Regions from separate parts of the Yokenella regensburgei genome, predicted to be linked through region 1. Evidence: predicted binding sites of a transcription regulator. Region 1 holds the regulator's gene; each other region holds the start of a gene.

Region 1 (4,158 bases):
TGCAATTTCACAGGATTGCAGATAACGTTCGGTCAGCTCTGGCGTCAGGCAGTTATGCTCGCGGGCAAGCGTCGTCATGGCATTGATGTGCTCGACGATAAACTGGCTATGGGTTACCCACAGTTTCATATCTTCCAGATATTGAGTGTTAAAACCGGGCTCGTGCATGGCCTGATTGAGCGAGTTGAACAGCGCATTGTGCGCCTGATTGACCCGCATTCGCTGGTAGGCGAGCGCCGGTGCCTGCGGATCGTCGCTCAGGATCAAGCGAATGGCTTCCTGATCGGCCTCCAGCGCATCCTGGGCGTTTTTACGTAGCAGGCCGGTCTGCCACTGTGGCCACAGCCACACCATGCCGCCGAAGGCTATCAGACAGCCAATGATGGTATCGATGAAGCGAGCGACAATAAACTGCTCACCGTTCAGGGTCAGAAGCTGGATGGTGTATACCGCGGTCACCGTAAAGCCCACCGTCGCCCAACCGTAGTTCTTACGAATAATCAGATAGCTGACCAGCGTGATGATGAGCATCGCACTTAGCGTATAGCCTTCCGGGACGTGGAAGTGCAGGGTACTTCCCACAATCACCAGTCCGGCGAGGGTACCGATTGCACGGTGGACGATCCTCACCCGCGTCGCGCCATAACCGTTCTGGGTGACCAGCAGGATGGTCATCAGGATCCAGTACGGTTTTGGCAGGTGCAGGGCGGCACCCATCAGGCTCGCGATGCTCAGCATCACGCTGATACGTGCGGCGCTGCGCAGCGCCGACGACTTCAGCGACAGATAGCTTCTCAGTGCCGGAATAACCGGCAGGCGACGCTCTTTGTCAGCCATCAGATTACGAGGGTAGAGCGGGCGCTGGGTGCGAAGAACGCGCGCGATACGGCTGAAATGCCAGGCGCAGAACTGGCCTACCGGATTGTCCGGATGCTGGCGTGCGATTTTCTCCAGCGCGCCAAGCTGCTTATCCATCGTGAAGCGGTGCGGGTAGCGGTGATAAAGAATATCGTCAGCAAGCTCGCGCAGCCGCGCTGCAATGGTCTGGGCATTCCAGCGGATAACCGCTTCGGCGTGGCTGCGCTCCACCAGTTTCTGCACCTCTTCCGGCTGATGCAGGCTGACGGAGATATGCTCTTGTAAATCGAGCCCCATCTGGAATACCCGCAGCAGCCGTTTGTAATCGCGATTTTTGTTGGCTGCCAGCATGTGCAATTGCTGGTAACACTGGCTTATCAGATCGACCGCTTTTTGCTGGCGGTTGAGCAGCGGCGGCAGCGCGGTGGTCGGGTCGGTGTGCTGGGTAAGCAGGCTGTACTTCGCTTCACAGTAGTCGGCAAGCTGGCGATACAGCAGGCTCAGGGATTCACGCAGCGGCTGCTCTTTCCACATCCAGAACCAGAACCAGTTAAAGAGCCCGTACCACAGAGTACCCAGCGCATACAGCAGCAGCGGCTGCCAGACCGGCATATTTCCAGCCAGGCTTAGGGTGAAGATGGAGGCAATCAGCGACGCGGGCAGCAGGCGGGCGTGCAGGGCGCTAATCTCAGCCGTCACGCCAAGTATCATCGTCAAGCCGGTCAGGATGAGCGGCAGGGGGATGTCTTTTGCCAGCAGGAGCTGGACTATCAGGCTGCAAACGGCAAACAGCGTGCCGCCGACGACCAGGCGTTTAAAAAAGCGTTTATGCGGCGTGTCGAGGCCGGCAATGTTGCAGCAGGCAGGAACGAGGGAGAACAGCAGACCCTGCTGGAGATGGCCGAGAATCAGACCCACAGCCACAGGAAGACACAACACCAGCGTTTGCCGCAGTGCGTAGTTAACTTCCGGGTGATAGATAAGCCTGCGCCACATGGGTGATAAAACAAAAACGGCGCGCGAGGTAGGTTGCGCGCCGTCTGGCATGATTTAGCGGGTACCGTAAACCACGATGGTTTTACCGTGTGCGGAGATCAGATTCTGATCTTCCAGCATTTTCAGAATACGACCCACGGTTTCACGGGAGCAGCCCACGATCTGACCGATTTCCTGACGAGTGATTTTGATCTGCATCCCGTCCGGGTGAGTCATGGCGTCCGGCTGTTTCGCCAGGTTCAGCAGCGTCTGCGCGATGCGGCCCGTTACGTCCAGGAAGGCGAGGTTGCCCACTTTCTCAGACGTTACCTGCAGACGGCGAGCCATCTGAGAAGAGAGACGCATCAGGATGTCCGGGTTTACCTGGATCAGCTGACGGAATTTTTTGTATGAAATTTCAGCGACTTCACAAGCCGTTTTAGCACGCACCCAGGCGCTACGTTCCTGGCCTTCTTCAAACAGGCCTAATTCACCGATGAAATCGCCCTGGTTGAGGTAAGAGAGGATCATCTCTTTACCTTCTTCATCCTTGATGAGTACAGCCACGGAGCCTTTCACGATGTAATACAACGTTTCTGCTTTTTCACCCTGGTGAATAAGCGTGCTCTTCGACGGGTACTTATGAATGTGGCAATGAGACAAGAACCATTCGAGAGTCGGGTCTGTTTGCGGTTTGCCAAGCACCATGCGCGATTATCCTCTGTTATAAGCTGTCTCCAGCGGCATTAGTCTTTCTGCCCCTGGGTTGCAATCGAATTCTTCCCGCTACCTGGGAAGTGGGCTGACGGTATATTCAGCAGCCTTATGTGATGTCCTCTGCAGACATGTCATTTATCAATGTAACACTGTTGCATCCCGAATGTTTTAGCATAGCTTTCGCCGCATGTCTCCTGGTGTCTCGCTTCAGCATGATGCACGTCGCCTTCCATTGCGAGAAATGTTATGTGCGCGTAATCTGTGAAGAAAATTGCAACTCAGGAGTTAAAAAATATGCAAGCGCGTGTGAAATGGGTTGAAGGGTTAACCTTCCTTGGTGAGTCGGCTTCGGGTCATCAGATTTTGATGGATGGCAACTCTGGAGATAAAGCACCAAGCCCGATGGAAATGGTGCTGATGGCGGCGGGCGGATGCAGCGCCATCGACGTGGTCTCTATTCTGCAAAAAGGCCGCCAGGCCGTGACGGATTGTGAAGTGAAGCTGACTTCTGAGCGCCGTGATGAGGCTCCGCGCCTGTTCACCCACATCAATCTGCACTTCATCGTGACCGGTAAAGATCTGAAAGATGCAACCGTCTCTCGCGCGGTGGATCTGTCTGCTGAGAAGTATTGCTCGGTGGCATTGATGCTGGAAAAAGCCGTCAACATCACGCATTCCTATGAGGTTGTTGAAGGCTGATGTTAATACGGGTGGTCACTCACCCCCTTCCCGGCGGAAGAGGGGTGAGGTTTATCCGATTTTTTTCCCTTCCATGATTCGCTGTACCAACGGCGCCATGATCAGCTCCATCGCCAGCCCCATTTTCCCGCCCGGTACCACCAGAGTATTCATATGTGAAATGAACGAGCCCTGCAGCATAGCCAACAGCCATGGGTAGTCGATTCCCGCCAGATTACGGAAATGAATGACCACGAAGCTCTCATCAAGCGAAGGAATCCCTTTTGCGGCAAACGGGTTCGAGGTATCGACGGTCGGGACGCGCTGGAAGTTAATGTGGGTGCGGGAAAACTGCGGAGTAATGAAGTTGATGTAGTCCTCCATTGAGCGCACCACGGAATCCATCACTGCCTCACGCGAATGACCGCGCTCGCCGGTGTCGCGCACCAGCTTTTGGATCCACTCAAGGTTGACGATGGGCACCACGCCGACCAGCAGATCGACATGACGGGCGACATCCTGATCCTTTGTCACTACGCCGCCGTGCAGGCCTTCATAGAACAAGACGTCGGTAGGTTCGGGCAACGGCTGCCACGGCGTGAAGGTGCCTGGCACCTGGTCCCAGGGGACCGCTTCATCATAGGTATGCAGGTATTTACGCGACTGGCCTTTACCGCTCAGGCCGTACTCGTGGAAGGTTTGTTCGAGCAGGCTAAAGTCATTGGCTTCCGGGCCAAAATAGCTGATGTGCTTTCCCAGGTCGCGCGCCTTACGGATAGCCATATCCATTTCCGGCCGCGTGTAGCGATGAAAGCTGTCGCCCTCAACCTCCGCGGCGCGGAGCTTGAGCTGGGAGAAAATCTTACGAAATGCGAGGCTGGTGGTTGTGGTTCCGGCACCGCTGGAGCCCGTGACTGCAATAACCGGGTG
Region 2 (4,158 bases), on a different contig from region 1:
GTAACGCTCCCTGCAGGTGACAAGCGCAAACTGCTGATTAACGGTGTCGCCGCCGATACCTGGGTACGAAACTAAGCCGATAAACTAAGCCGATAGTTTCCATCAGTAACAAAATACGCCATGAGTGTAACTGCTCATGGCGTTTTAATTACGCCAGTTATACCCTCAAAGAGCCCCTTCCCCTGCGGATCCGAGACCATGAAAATAGTAACCGCCGTTTCCATTGCACTACTGCTTAGTTCCACAAGCGCGCTGGCATTTCAGGAAAAACCCGTACAGGAAGTTGCCGCCCAGAGCTCGCAGAAAAATACCCCGGCTCTGAGTCAGTTTTCTGATGACGATAATGATGGTGCAATTGCGCAGGCTTATGGTCCGGCGGCATTCAGTGGCACATCGGTCAGCAGCACTGTTTACCCCATGCCGGTACCACATTCTCAACGGTAAGTGCCCGAGAAAATGGCACCAGACAGTCCCCTCTCCCTTAGGGAGAGGGTCAGGGTGAAGGGAAGTTAACCGTCGATCCCTTTGCTACGCAGATAATCTTCGTAATTACCGGTGAAGTCCACCACGCGCTCTGGCGTAATTTCAATCACGCGGGTCGCCAGCGAGCTCACAAACTCACGGTCGTGGGAAACGAAAATCAGGGTGCCCTGATACATTTCCAGCGCCATGTTCAGCGATTCGATAGATTCCATATCCAGGTGGTTGGTTGGTTCGTCCATTACCAGGATGTTTGGTTTTTCCATCATCAGCTTACCAAACAGCATGCGGCCTTTTTCACCACCGGAGAGCACTTTGGCAGGCTTTTTGATATCGTCCTGGCTGAACAGCAGACGACCCAGAATGCTGCGCACAGCCTGCTCGTCGTCGCCTTCCTGCTTCCACTGGCTCATCCAGTCGAAGACGGTCAGGGAGTTTTCGAACTCATACTCATGGTCCTGCGCGTAGTAACCCACCTGCGCGTTTTCAGACCATTTCACGCTACCGTTGTCAGGCTGAAGCTCGCCTACCAGGGTTTTCAGCATGGTTGATTTACCCACGCCGTTGGCACCGATAATGGCAATCTTCTCGCCCACTTCCAGCAGCAGGTTGAAGTTTTTAAACAGCGGGCCGTCCTCAAAACCTTTCGCCAGCGCTTCGACTTCCAGCGCGTTACGGAACAGTTTCTTATCCTGTTCAAAGCGGATGAACGGGTTCTGACGGCTGGAGGCTTTGACTTCGTCGAGTTTGATTTTATCAATCTGACGAGCGCGCGAGGTCGCCTGACGTGATTTAGAGGCGTTGGCGCTAAAGCGGCTGACGAAGGACTGCAGGTCTGCTATCTGCGCTTTCTTCTTGGCGTTATCCGCCAGCAGACGTTCACGGGCCTGGGTTGCCGCCGTCATGTACTCGTCGTAGTTGCCCGGGTAAACGCGCAGTTCACCGTAATCGAGATCCGCCATGTGGGTGCAGACCATGTTCAGGAAGTGACGGTCGTGCGAGATAATGATCATGGTGCTGTCGCGATCGTTGAGCGTCTGCTCCAGCCAGCGGATGGTGTCGATGTCCAGGTTGTTCGTCGGTTCATCGAGCAGCAGGATATCCGGGTTGGAGAACAGCGCCTGCGCCAGCAGTACACGCAGCTTCCAGCCTGGAGCTACTTCGCTCATCGGGCCGTAGTGCTGTTCCACCGGAATGCCTACGCCAAGCAGCAGCTCACCGGCGCGGGATTCCGCGGAGTAGCCGTCCATTTCACCGTATTTAACTTCCAGATCGGCCACCTTATAGCCGTCCTCTTCGCTCATTTCTGCGAGGCCGTAGATGCGGTCGCGCTCCTGTTTCACTTCCCAGAGCTCCGCGTGACCCATGATCACGGTATCGAGCACGGTAAACTCTTCGAAGGCGAACTGGTCCTGGCGCAGCTTACCGATGCGCTCGTTAGGATCGAGAGAGACGTTGCCCAGCGTCGGTTCGAGATCGCCGCCGAGGATTTTCATAAAGGTGGATTTGCCGCTACCGTTGGCGCCAATCAGGCCGTAACGGTTGCCGCCGCCAAATTTGACGGAGATGTTTTCGAACAGCGGCTTACTGCCGAACTGCATGGTGACGTTGCTGGAGACTAACACGCGAAATACCCTGAGAGAGATGACAAACGGCATAGTATGCCATCAACCGCACCATATTTCACGGATACGGGCATTTTCTTTCCATTATTCCGAAATGCTTCCAACCGCCCGGGGAATTGCTACAGTTGAAACAAACGTAAAAAAAATGTGATTTAGTACACATCCGAATTCCTTGTTGGCAGGAATGCACATATAATGCGCTCCCATTGATGTTTGAATTCTCAATCAACCGCCTACATGGCCCTGATACTTCGCACACATGAAAATGAAACTCTCGACACTTTTTGCGGCGGCACTCGCCGTTGTAGGCTTTTGTAATACGGCATCAGCCGTCACTTACCCACTGCCAACCGACGGTAGCCGTCTGGTGGGTGAGAACCTGGTGACCACCATTCCTGAAGGCAATACCCAGCCGCTGGAGTATTTTGCGGCGAAGTACCAGATGGGCCTGTCTAACATGCTGGAGGCTAACCCTGGCGTGGACACCTACCTGCCGAAAGGCGGCACCGTGCTGAACATTCCTCAGCAGTTGATCCTGCCGGATACCGTGCATGAAGGTATTGTCATCAACAGTGCGGAAATGCGTCTGTATTACTACCCGAAAGGCACCAATACCGTTCTGGTACTGCCAATCGGTATCGGCCAGTTAGGCAAAGATACGCCAATCAACTGGACGACTAAGGTTGAACGTAAGAAAGCGGGCCCGACCTGGACCCCAACGGCGAAAATGCACGCGGAATATGCGGCAGCCGGTGAACCGCTGCCAGCGGTTGTTCCTGCTGGCCCGGACAACCCGATGGGTCTGTACGCGCTGTATATCGGTCGCCTGTACGCTATTCACGGCACCAACGCCAACTTCGGTATCGGCCTGCGCGTGAGCCACGGCTGTGTGCGTCTGCGTAACGAAGACATCAAGTTCCTGTTCGAAAACGTACCGGTAGGTACCCGCGTGCAGTTCATTGATGAGCCAGTGAAAGCCACTACCGAGCCGGATGGCAGCCGTTATGTGGAAGTCCACAACCCGCTCTCCGTGACGGAAGCGCAGTTCACCGGCGGCGAAATCGTACCAATCACCCTGACCAAAGCGGTGCAGACGGTGACCGGTCAGTCTGACGTTGACCAGAACGTACTGAATCAGGCGATTCAGAACCGTTCCGGGATGCCGGTTCGTCTGAACTAATTCAGGCAACAGAGACAAAAAAGGCGGATATTTTATCCGCCTTTTTTATTAGCCGTTATTCACAATCACAATGCCGCCGTGATCGTAGCGGTAGTGGCAATGCGCATATTCCAGCGGCGTACCGTCTTCCAGATACACCACCTGTTCCACCTCCAGCACCGGGTCGGCAGGCTCCTGCACCAGATGCGTTTTATCCAACGCTCCGGCTTTAATTGCCCGAACCACCCGATACGATCCCATGATTTTAAGCTCCAGCGTTTCCTGCACATAGCGAAACACAGAGCTCTCAAGATGACTTTTATTTAGCCCGGGTACCAGCGCCACCGGCATCACGGTCGTGTCGAGAGAAATCACCTCACCGTTGAGCAACCGCAGACGGACAAAATCATACACCGGCGCATCGGCATCAATCATTAGCGCGGTCTGCTCCTGCTCGGAGGGGAAACGCAGTTCAAAGCGCAGTACCTCGCTGCCCACTTTCCCGAGATGCTCCCAGGTCCTGGTGGCGCCAAAATAGTCGCTGCCCGCCAGATCCCACTGCGAGAGCTGGCGGAAGTTTTTACGCACGAAGGTGCCCTGCCCCTGGCGGGTGTAGATAACCCCTTCGACAATCAGCTGACGCATCGCCTGCTGAATGGTCATCCGGCTGGTCCCAAACTCGGCCGCCAGCGCGTGCTGATCGGGTAGCGGTTCGCCATCGTGATACTGCTGGCTGATTATCCGTTTGCGGATTTCCCGCGCGATGGTGAGATACTTCGCCGCCATGCCTGTTCCTTTCGTGGTAAGTGAGCGCCGGCAGGTTACATTTCTTCGCCGTTGCTGTGAATAGCCCGCTTCAGCCAGGCGTAACTTTTCTTCGGTACGCGTTTCAGG
Region 3 (4,158 bases), on a different contig from region 1:
TCCCTGTTGCGGGGCACAGTGAAATACAGAAAATTATTTAATATATTATTTTTTAAATTAGCGACGAAACGTTAATAAGCCGCGAATCCGGAAAGCAGTATAGCAAACGTAGGGGATTCCAAAAATGAACAATAATCATGCCAGTCATTCCCTGAAGGAATAACTGTTGAGAGCCTCGTCACGCTGTTTACGAAGTACTCTCTTCCAGATACAGCAGGTACGTCATCGCTTCCTCACGATTGGTACAACACATCTCAACGGAAGGTTTTAAACTACTACATACTTTCGGGCGCAGGCTCGAACCAAAGATATTGCACAGGTTCTCGTCGGAGAGCTGTACGCAACGGGTATTCGCCGGCTTGCCGCCAGGCATTCCGGGGATCGGGCTTGATATTGAAGGTGCCGTACAGCAGGCACCGCAGTCGGGGCGGCATTCCATAATGGCGTCTCTCGGGCGTCAGGTTGCGCACCTTATCACCTTTTCACAAAACCCGCGAATTCCGCTTGCCTGGAAGCCCCGGCGCGAGTACTTTGACGCGATATTTTCGACACCCTTGTACACAGGATTACTGCAATGCCAAGAGCGAATGAGATTAAGAAAGGTATGGTGCTGAACTACAACGGCAAGCTGCTGATTGTAAAAGATATTGACATTCAGTCACCGAGCGCCCGCGGCGCCGCAACGCTGTACAAAATGCGTTTTTCTGACGTCCGTACCGGTCTTAAAGTAGAAGAGCGTTTTAAAGGTGATGACATTCTGGATACCGTGACCCTGACCCGTCGCTTCGTCGATTTCTCCTACGTCGACGGCAACGAATACGTGTTCATGGATAAAGAAGACTACACCCCATATACCTTTACCAAAGATCAGATTGAAGAAGAGCTGCTGTTCATTCCGGAAGGCGGTATGCCGGATATGCAGGTGCTGACCTGGGACGGCCAACTGCTGGCGCTGGAGCTGCCGCAGACTGTCGATCTGGAAATCGTTGAGACGGCGCCGGGCATCAAAGGGGCTTCCGCGAGTTCTCGCACCAAGCCTGCTACGTTGACTACCGGTCTGGTGGTACAGGTTCCGGAATATCTCACCACCGGTGAGAAAATCCGAATCCATATCGAAGAGAAGCGCTACATGGGTCGCGCGGACTGATAAAAAAAGGACGGTAATGACCGTCCTTTTTTATTTTCCCTGCGCTTACAGCAGGTCAGGATATTTGGTCATCTTCAGCGCCAGCTCAACGCCGCGTACTTCCGCCATCCCCTTCAGTCGACCAATCGCCGAATAGCCAGGGTTGGTTTTCTTCTTCAGATCGTCAAGCATCTGGTGCCCGTGGTCCGGGCGGAACGGGATTGGTCGCAGATCGCCCGCTTTCTTACGTCGCTGCTCTTCGCCCAGAATCGCATCAACGACCGCCACCATATTGACGTCGCCGTGCAAATGCGCCGCTTCGTGGAAGGTTTTTGGATTCTCTTCCCGGCAGGTGGAACGCAGGTGGGTGAAGTGGATACGATCGCCAAAGGTTTCAATCATCTTCACCAGGTCGTTATCGGCGCGCACGCCATAAGAGCCGGTACACATGGTGAAGCCGTTGTTGATGCTGTCGACGGTCTCTTTCAGCCACTGCATATCTTCAATAGTGGAAACAATGCGCGGCAGACCGAGGATCGGGCGTGGCGGATCGTCAGGGTGAACCGCCAGACGCACGCCCACCTCTTCCGCTACCGGCACAATCGCCCGCAGGAACACGGCCATATTGTCACGCAGCTGAGCTTTGCTGATGTTGTCATACTCCGCCAGACGTGCGCGGAACTGATCGAGGGTATAGCCCTCTTCGGCGCCCGGCAGCCCCGCGATAATATTGCGGGTCAGTTTTTCAATTTCTGCAGCACTCATCGCGTTGAAGTAGGCTTGCGCCTGGCGCTGCTCTTCTTCGCTGTAGTCCGCTTGCGCGCCTTCACGTTTAAGGATATGCAGTTCAAAGGCAGCGAAAGCAATCTGGTCAAAACGCAGCGCACGTGAGCCGTCCGGCAGCTGATACTCGAGGTCGGTACGGGTCCAGTCGAGAATAGGCATGAAGTTGTAGCAGACGGTATCAATACCGCAGGCCGCGAGGTTACGGATGCTCTGCTGATAGTTAGCAATCCAGGTCGCGTATTCGCCGCTGTGGGTTTTGATATCTTCGTGGACCGGGATGCTCTCAACCACCGACCAGGTCAGTCCTTTTTCAGCCAGCATCGCCTGACGCTTCTGAATATCTTCAATCGGCCAGACCTGGCCATTCGGAATGTGGTGCAGTGCGGTCACAACACCGGTGGCGCCCGCCTGGCGCACATCATCAAGCGATACCGGATCGTTCGGTCCATACCAACGCCAGGTTTGCTCCATTGTCTCACCCTCTCAAGTTGTTATACCAATAATGGAAAGCTGAATGACGACTACCATACAGGCTTAAGCAAAATGATCAACATAACGCGCCAGGTTGATTGATCCAGCTCACAATCCACAGAGAAATACGGCACACCAATTTCAATTGCTGTCATATAACTTTACACTGACAATTGTTAACCATTAGTTATCCAGGTGTATATATAATGAAGAACATCGCCACCACCGCCCTGCCTGACAGCGTGCAGCTCCCCACCTATGACCGGCAGGCTCTGCGCTCGCGGATCGTGCACTTTGGCTTTGGTGCCTTCCACCGGGCACACCAGGCGTTACTGACTGACCGGGTGCTTAACGCCCGCGGTGGTGACTGGGGTATTTGCGAAATAAGCCTGTTCAGCGGCGACGTTCTGATGGCACAGCTTCGCGAGCAGGATCACCTTTTTACAGTGCTGGAGAAAGGCGCTGAGGGCAACCAGGCCATTGTTGTTGGCGCGGTACACGAGTGTCTTAACGCACGTCTCGATTCACTGGCCGCGATTATCGAAAAATTCTGCGAGCCGCAGGTGGCGATCGTTTCATTGACCATCACCGAGAAGGGTTACTGCATCGACCCGGCAACCGGCAGCCTTGACGTCAACCAACCGCGTATCATTCACGACCTGGAGAATCCGACGGAACCGCACTCAGCGCCGGGCATTCTGGTGGAAGCGCTCCACCGCCGCCGCGAGCGTGGTCTCTCTCCTTTCACGGTGCTGTCATGTGACAATATTCCCGACAATGGCCACGTGGTGAAGCACGCGGTCCTCGGGATGGCCAGCAAACGCTCACCTGAACTGGCAACCTGGATTGCGGACAACGTGAGTTTCCCCGGTACGATGGTTGACCGCATCGTGCCTGCGGCAACCGATGAATCGCTCGCCGAAATCGAGGCTGTGCTCGGGGTGGCCGATCCTTGCGCCATTAGCTGCGAACCGTTTATCCAGTGGGTGGTGGAGGATAATTTTGTCGCCGGTCGTCCGGAGTGGGAAGCCGCGGGCGTCCAGATGGTGGAAAACGTACTCCCCTGGGAACAGATGAAACTCAGGATGCTCAACGGCAGCCACTCATTCCTCGCCTGGCTGGGCTATCTCGCCGGTTTTCAGCACATCAGCGACTGCATGCAGGATGTGGCATATCGTCATGCCGCCAGACGCCTGATGCTTGCAGAGCAAGCCCCAACGCTCAGCATCACCGGCGTTGATCTGAATGCCTATGCCGACAGCCTGACAGAACGGTTTAGCAATCCGGCGCTGAAGCACCGCACCTGGCAGATAGCGATGGACGGCAGTCAGAAACTACCGCAGCGGATGCTCGACGGTATCCGCATTCATCTGGCCCGCCACACCAACTGGCCGCTGCTGGCGCTGGGCGTTGCCGGCTGGATGCGCTACGTCAGCGGGACGGATGACGCGGGGCAGGCTATCGACGTGCGCGATCCGCTGGCGGATAAAATTCGTACTCTGGTGGACAACTCCACCGAATCAGACCGCGTTTCGGCACTGCTGACCCTCAGCGAAATTTTTGGTGCAGACCTGCCGCGAAATCCTCAGTTTGTCGCCGCCGTGGATCACGCCTGGCAAAAACTCTGTACTCTGGGTGCTCGTCAGGCGCTCATTTCCACCCTGAATCTTTAACAGTTTCTGCTATTTAGCGGGCAGAGAGACAATCTGCCCGCCGCAAACCTTCTCTTTTTGCCTTTTTTTCGTCAGGATAGAACTGTTACAACATTACAATAG
Region 4 (4,158 bases), on a different contig from region 1:
AGAATAGAAGCCGGAACCACCTCATCCACCAGCCCTACTTTCAGCGCCTGACGCGCCCGAAGCTGTTTACCGGTCAGGATCATCTCAAGCGCAGTGCTGACGCCAATCAACCGTGGCAAACGCTGAGTGCCGCCTGAGCCCGGCAGCAAACCCAGCTGCACTTCCGGCAAACCAAGTACGGTTTTTGCGTCATCGGTGCAGAGGCGGGCGTGACAGGCCAGCGCCAGCTCCAGACCACCGCCCAGACAGGCGCCATGAATTGCCGCCACCACCGGAACCGGCATCGCATGGATTTCCGCCATCACCTGCTGGCCCTGCTTCGCCAGCGCTTCGGCCTCCAGCGCCGTTTTGCAACGGCCAATCATGTTGATATCTGCACCGGCAACGAAGTTGTCTTCTTTTGCCGAGATAAGCACGACCCCACGAATATCATGGTTCTCGCGGATCTGACGCAGCAGCGCGCGCACCTCGGTACCGAACTCTGCTTTCAGGGTATTCATTTTCTCGCCGGGTACATCGAGGGTGATGACAGCGACGTTGTCCGGACGGACGTTCAAAGAGAATGCAGACATCGTTTCCATTATTCAGCCTCCAGAACCATTGCCGCGCCCAGCCCGCCGGCTGCGCATGCCGTTACCAGGCCAAACCCTCCGCCGCGTCGACGCAGCTCGTGCAGCGTCTGGGTAATCATTCGCGCGCCGGTGGCGGCAAACGGGTGCCCGTAGGCAATCGAGCCACCGAGGACGTTAAATTTGCTGTCGTCGATCTCGCCGGTCGCGTGCGAACGCCCCAGCACTTCACGGGCAAAGCGTTCGCTACCAATCAGCTGCACGTTTGCCAGCGTCTGGGCGGCGAAAGCCTCATGCATATCGATAAGGGTCAGATCGTTAAGGGTGAGCCCGGCGCGATCCAGCGCCAGCGGCGTCGACCACGCGGGACCCAGCAGCATATCCTGCCAGACATCGATGGCGGTAAACGCATAGCTGCGCAGATAGCCGAGCGGCTTCAGGCCCAGCTCTTTTGCCCTCGACTCCGTCATCAGGATAACCGCTGCCGCACCGTCGGTTAATGGGGTGCTGTTAGCGGCGGTGACGGTACCGTGTTTACGGTCAAACGCCGGGCGCAATTTCGCGTAATCGGCAAGCGTGGAGGCGCCGCGAATGTTGTTGTCTTTAACGACCGGTTCCCGGAACGGCGGCGCGTAGGCGGTCATCACTTCATCCGCCAGTTTACCCTCATCCCAGGCCTGTGCCGCCAGATGATGTGAGCGATGCGCCAGCACATCCTGTTGTTCACGGGTTATGCCGTAGGTTTTCGCCATCTGCTCTGCGGTGTCACCCATACGCAGTCCGGTGGAGTACTCCGCAACCGCGGGCGGAACCGGCAGCAGATCGCGCGGACGAAGGCGCGAGAAAAGTTTCAGCTTCTGCCCGAGGGTACGGGCTTTGTTGGCATCAACCAGCGTGCGCGCCAGCTTTTTACTCACGCCAATCGGTAGCACCGATGAGGAGTCTGCCCCACCGGCGATTCCGGCGCGGATAGTGCCGGCCATCAGGCTTTCGGCGACGTTCGCCACCGCCTGGAAACTGGTGGCGCAGGCGCGGCTGACGCTGTAGGCATCGGTATGCACATTCATTCCGGTACCCAGTACAATTTCGCGGGCGATGTTGGGGGCTTCCGGCATCTGAACCACCTGGCCGAAGACCAGTTGTTCAATCACCTCCGGGGGGATCTCGCTGCGAGCCATCATTTCACCCACCACCATTTTGCCGAGATCCACCGCCGGAACACCGTGGAATACCGTCGCCTGACGGGCAAACGGCGTACGTAATCCGCTGACGATGGCAATGCGATCGCCCTGACGGGTTAGAAGTGGTAATGCCTGACTCATAAAACTCCCCTGTTAACCGAAAACCAGCAAGTGGTCTGACCTGACAACAGTCTTAACTAATTTTTTACATTTAGCCAATCAGGGAGCAAGAAAAGTGGGAGCTAAAACACATTGAAGAGAAAAAGAAAACGCCCCTTTGAAAGGGGCGTTTTGGGGATATTAACGCAGACCGAGCTGGAAGATTAAGGTTTCGGCTTCGCAGCTGAACACAAAGTCGATATCCAGCTTAACGCCACCGTCAACTTCGGTGAAAGTTGGGGTGATAACACACGGCTCAGACTCAACGCCGCGCGCATTTGCGGTCAGTTGGGCCAGCGTTTCTTCTGCTTCTGCACGGTTCGCGAAGACACGGCTGTAAGACGCGGTGCAATCGGTGTTGTCCATAATGGTACCAACATCCATACAGCAGCAAACAGGAGTCTCATCAGCACTGCATTTACTCATCGTAGATTTCCTCTGTGATTGCACCAGGGGTGCCAGATAAACAATGTACTTATTTTACCCCCCAGATTTGGTGCTCTCCAGCAGTTAATGTTGCGAAAAGCCTCAAGTGACAGAAATCACAATTAAAAATGATCTAAAACAAAAATCACCCTTTCTTGTGAGTCGACCTGGTCCCATTTTTGCCAACCAGATCGCGTTTCTGAGATCACATTTGAAAAAATCTATAAACATACTTGCAACATTTCAGCTGGTCAGACCTATACTCAGCGCACTGGTCTGATTTCTCTGAAGTGATACAGACCCTACACTTCGCGCTTCTGTTACGGCATGTAACAAATTTTGTATAAAAATAACTCAATGAGGTTATGGTCATGAGCCAGAAAACCCGGTTTACCCAATCTGCACTCGCAGTCGCAGTGGCACTTGTCTCAACACAAGCCTGGTCTGCAGGTTTCCAGCTAAACGAGTTCTCAACATCTGGTCTCGGCCGTGCCTATTCAGGTGAAGGCGCTATCGCAGATGATGCAGGTAACGCCAGCCGCAACCCGGCGCTTATCATGATGTACGATCGCCCTACCTTCTCGGCAGGTGCGGTATACATCGACCCGGACGTTAACATCTCCGGTAAATCTCCTTACACCGGCCGTAGCACCGACGCAGACAACATTGCGCCGACGGCATGGGTTCCTAACGTTCACTTCGTCATGCCGATTAACGAACAGTTCGGTATTGGTGCTTCCGTCACCTCTAACTACGGTCTGGCGACCGAGTTCAGCAATAACTACATTGCTGGTGAGTACGGCGGTAAAACCGACCTGCAAACCGTTAACCTCAACCTGAGCGGTGCGTACCGTCTGAACGAGAACTGGAGCTTCGGTCTGGGCTTCAACGCCGTGTATGCCGACGCGAAGATCGAACGTTATGCCGGTGAGCAAACTGCAGGTGCACACCTGGCTGCACCAGGCACCCAGATTGCTAAGCTTAAAGGCGACGAATGGGGTTACGGCTGGAACGCCGGTATCCTGTATGAACTGGATAAGAACAACCGCTACGCGTTGACCTATCGTTCAGAAGTTAAAATCGACTTCGACGGCGATTATAAGAGCAACATCAACAGCGCCTTCAACCGCGCACCGGGTGCGGGCACTGCGTTCCCATGGGGAACCTCTGGCTCCACCATCCCAGGTTCTCTGACCCTGAATCTGCCGGAAATGTGGGAAGTGTCTGGTTATAACCGTGTAGCACCGCAGTGGGCGGTTCACTACAGCATCGCATACACCAGCTGGAGCCAGTTCCAGGAGCTGAAAGCCACTGGCTCTAACGGTCAGACGCTGTTCTATAAAGATGAAGGCTTCAGAGATTCCTACCGTATCGCGCTGGGGACCACCTACTACTACGATGATACCTGGACCTTCCGTACCGGTATCGCGTTCGATGACAGCCCGGTTCCGGCTGAAAACCGTTCCATCTCCATTCCGGATCAGGACCGTTTCTGGCTGAGCGCAGGCGCAACCTACGCGTTCAACAAAGATGCTTCTGTTGACGTTGGTGCTTCCTACATGCACGGCCAGAACGTGACCATTAACGAAGGCCCGTACACCTTCCGTTCTGAAGGTAAAGCCTGGCTGTTCGGTACCAACTTCAACTACCGCTTCTAATCAGAAGATCGGTATAAAAAAAGGTGAGCTTCGCGCTCACCTTTTTCTTTTCTGCTTTCTACACCGTTTTACTGCGAATCGATGTCTTTCAGTTCATCCTGAATCGCCTGCGCGTTCGGGTTTTCCGCCGGTTTCAGCTTACCGCCGCTGGCGATAAAGTCGTGA

The links. The regulator CRP, encoded in region 1, controls carbon source genes, mostly activating them, when cyclic AMP is high. The targets are predictions, from matches to a motif close to ATGTGANNNNNNTCACAT.
Region 2: a site for CRP is predicted at 2,251-2,268, ahead of ldtB (L,D-transpeptidase). Genes of this name have one in related genera too.
Region 3: a site for CRP is predicted at 2,480-2,497, ahead of C7387_RS01840 (mannitol dehydrogenase family protein). Genes of this name have one in related genera too.
Region 4: a site for CRP is predicted at 2,440-2,457, ahead of C7387_RS01125 (YfcZ/YiiS family protein). Genes of this name have one in related genera too.

Annotation. Positions count from the first base shown of each region.
Region 1 is NZ_RBIZ01000006.1:13,508-17,665, reverse strand. It holds gene C7387_RS18175 (YccS/YhfK family putative transporter) at 1-1,854, opposite strand, end outside; gene crp (cAMP-activated global transcriptional regulator CRP) at 1,909-2,541, opposite strand; gene C7387_RS18165 (OsmC family protein) at 2,845-3,249, shown strand; gene C7387_RS18160 (phosphoribulokinase) at 3,301-4,158, opposite strand, start outside.
Region 2 is NZ_RBIZ01000003.1:2,037,326-2,041,483, forward strand. It holds gene C7387_RS09965 (glycoside hydrolase family 31 protein) at 1-75, shown strand, start outside; gene C7387_RS09970 (hypothetical protein) at 199-444, shown strand; gene C7387_RS09975 (ABC-F family ATPase) at 510-2,105, opposite strand; gene ldtB (L,D-transpeptidase) at 2,365-3,285, shown strand; gene C7387_RS09985 (GntR family transcriptional regulator) at 3,334-4,050, opposite strand; gene C7387_RS09990 (glycoside hydrolase family 1 protein) at 4,086-4,158, opposite strand, start outside.
Region 3 is NZ_RBIZ01000003.1:374,395-378,552, reverse strand. It holds gene C7387_RS01855 (YkgJ family cysteine cluster protein) at 188-439, opposite strand; gene yeiP (elongation factor P-like protein YeiP) at 575-1,147, shown strand; gene uxuA (mannonate dehydratase) at 1,193-2,383, opposite strand; gene C7387_RS01840 (mannitol dehydrogenase family protein) at 2,590-4,056, shown strand.
Region 4 is NZ_RBIZ01000003.1:216,762-220,919, reverse strand. It holds gene fadJ (fatty acid oxidation complex subunit alpha FadJ) at 1-581, opposite strand, end outside; gene fadI (acetyl-CoA C-acyltransferase FadI) at 581-1,891, opposite strand; gene C7387_RS01125 (YfcZ/YiiS family protein) at 2,051-2,335, opposite strand; gene fadL (long-chain fatty acid transporter FadL) at 2,707-3,993, shown strand; gene mlaA (phospholipid-binding lipoprotein MlaA) at 4,062-4,158, opposite strand, start outside.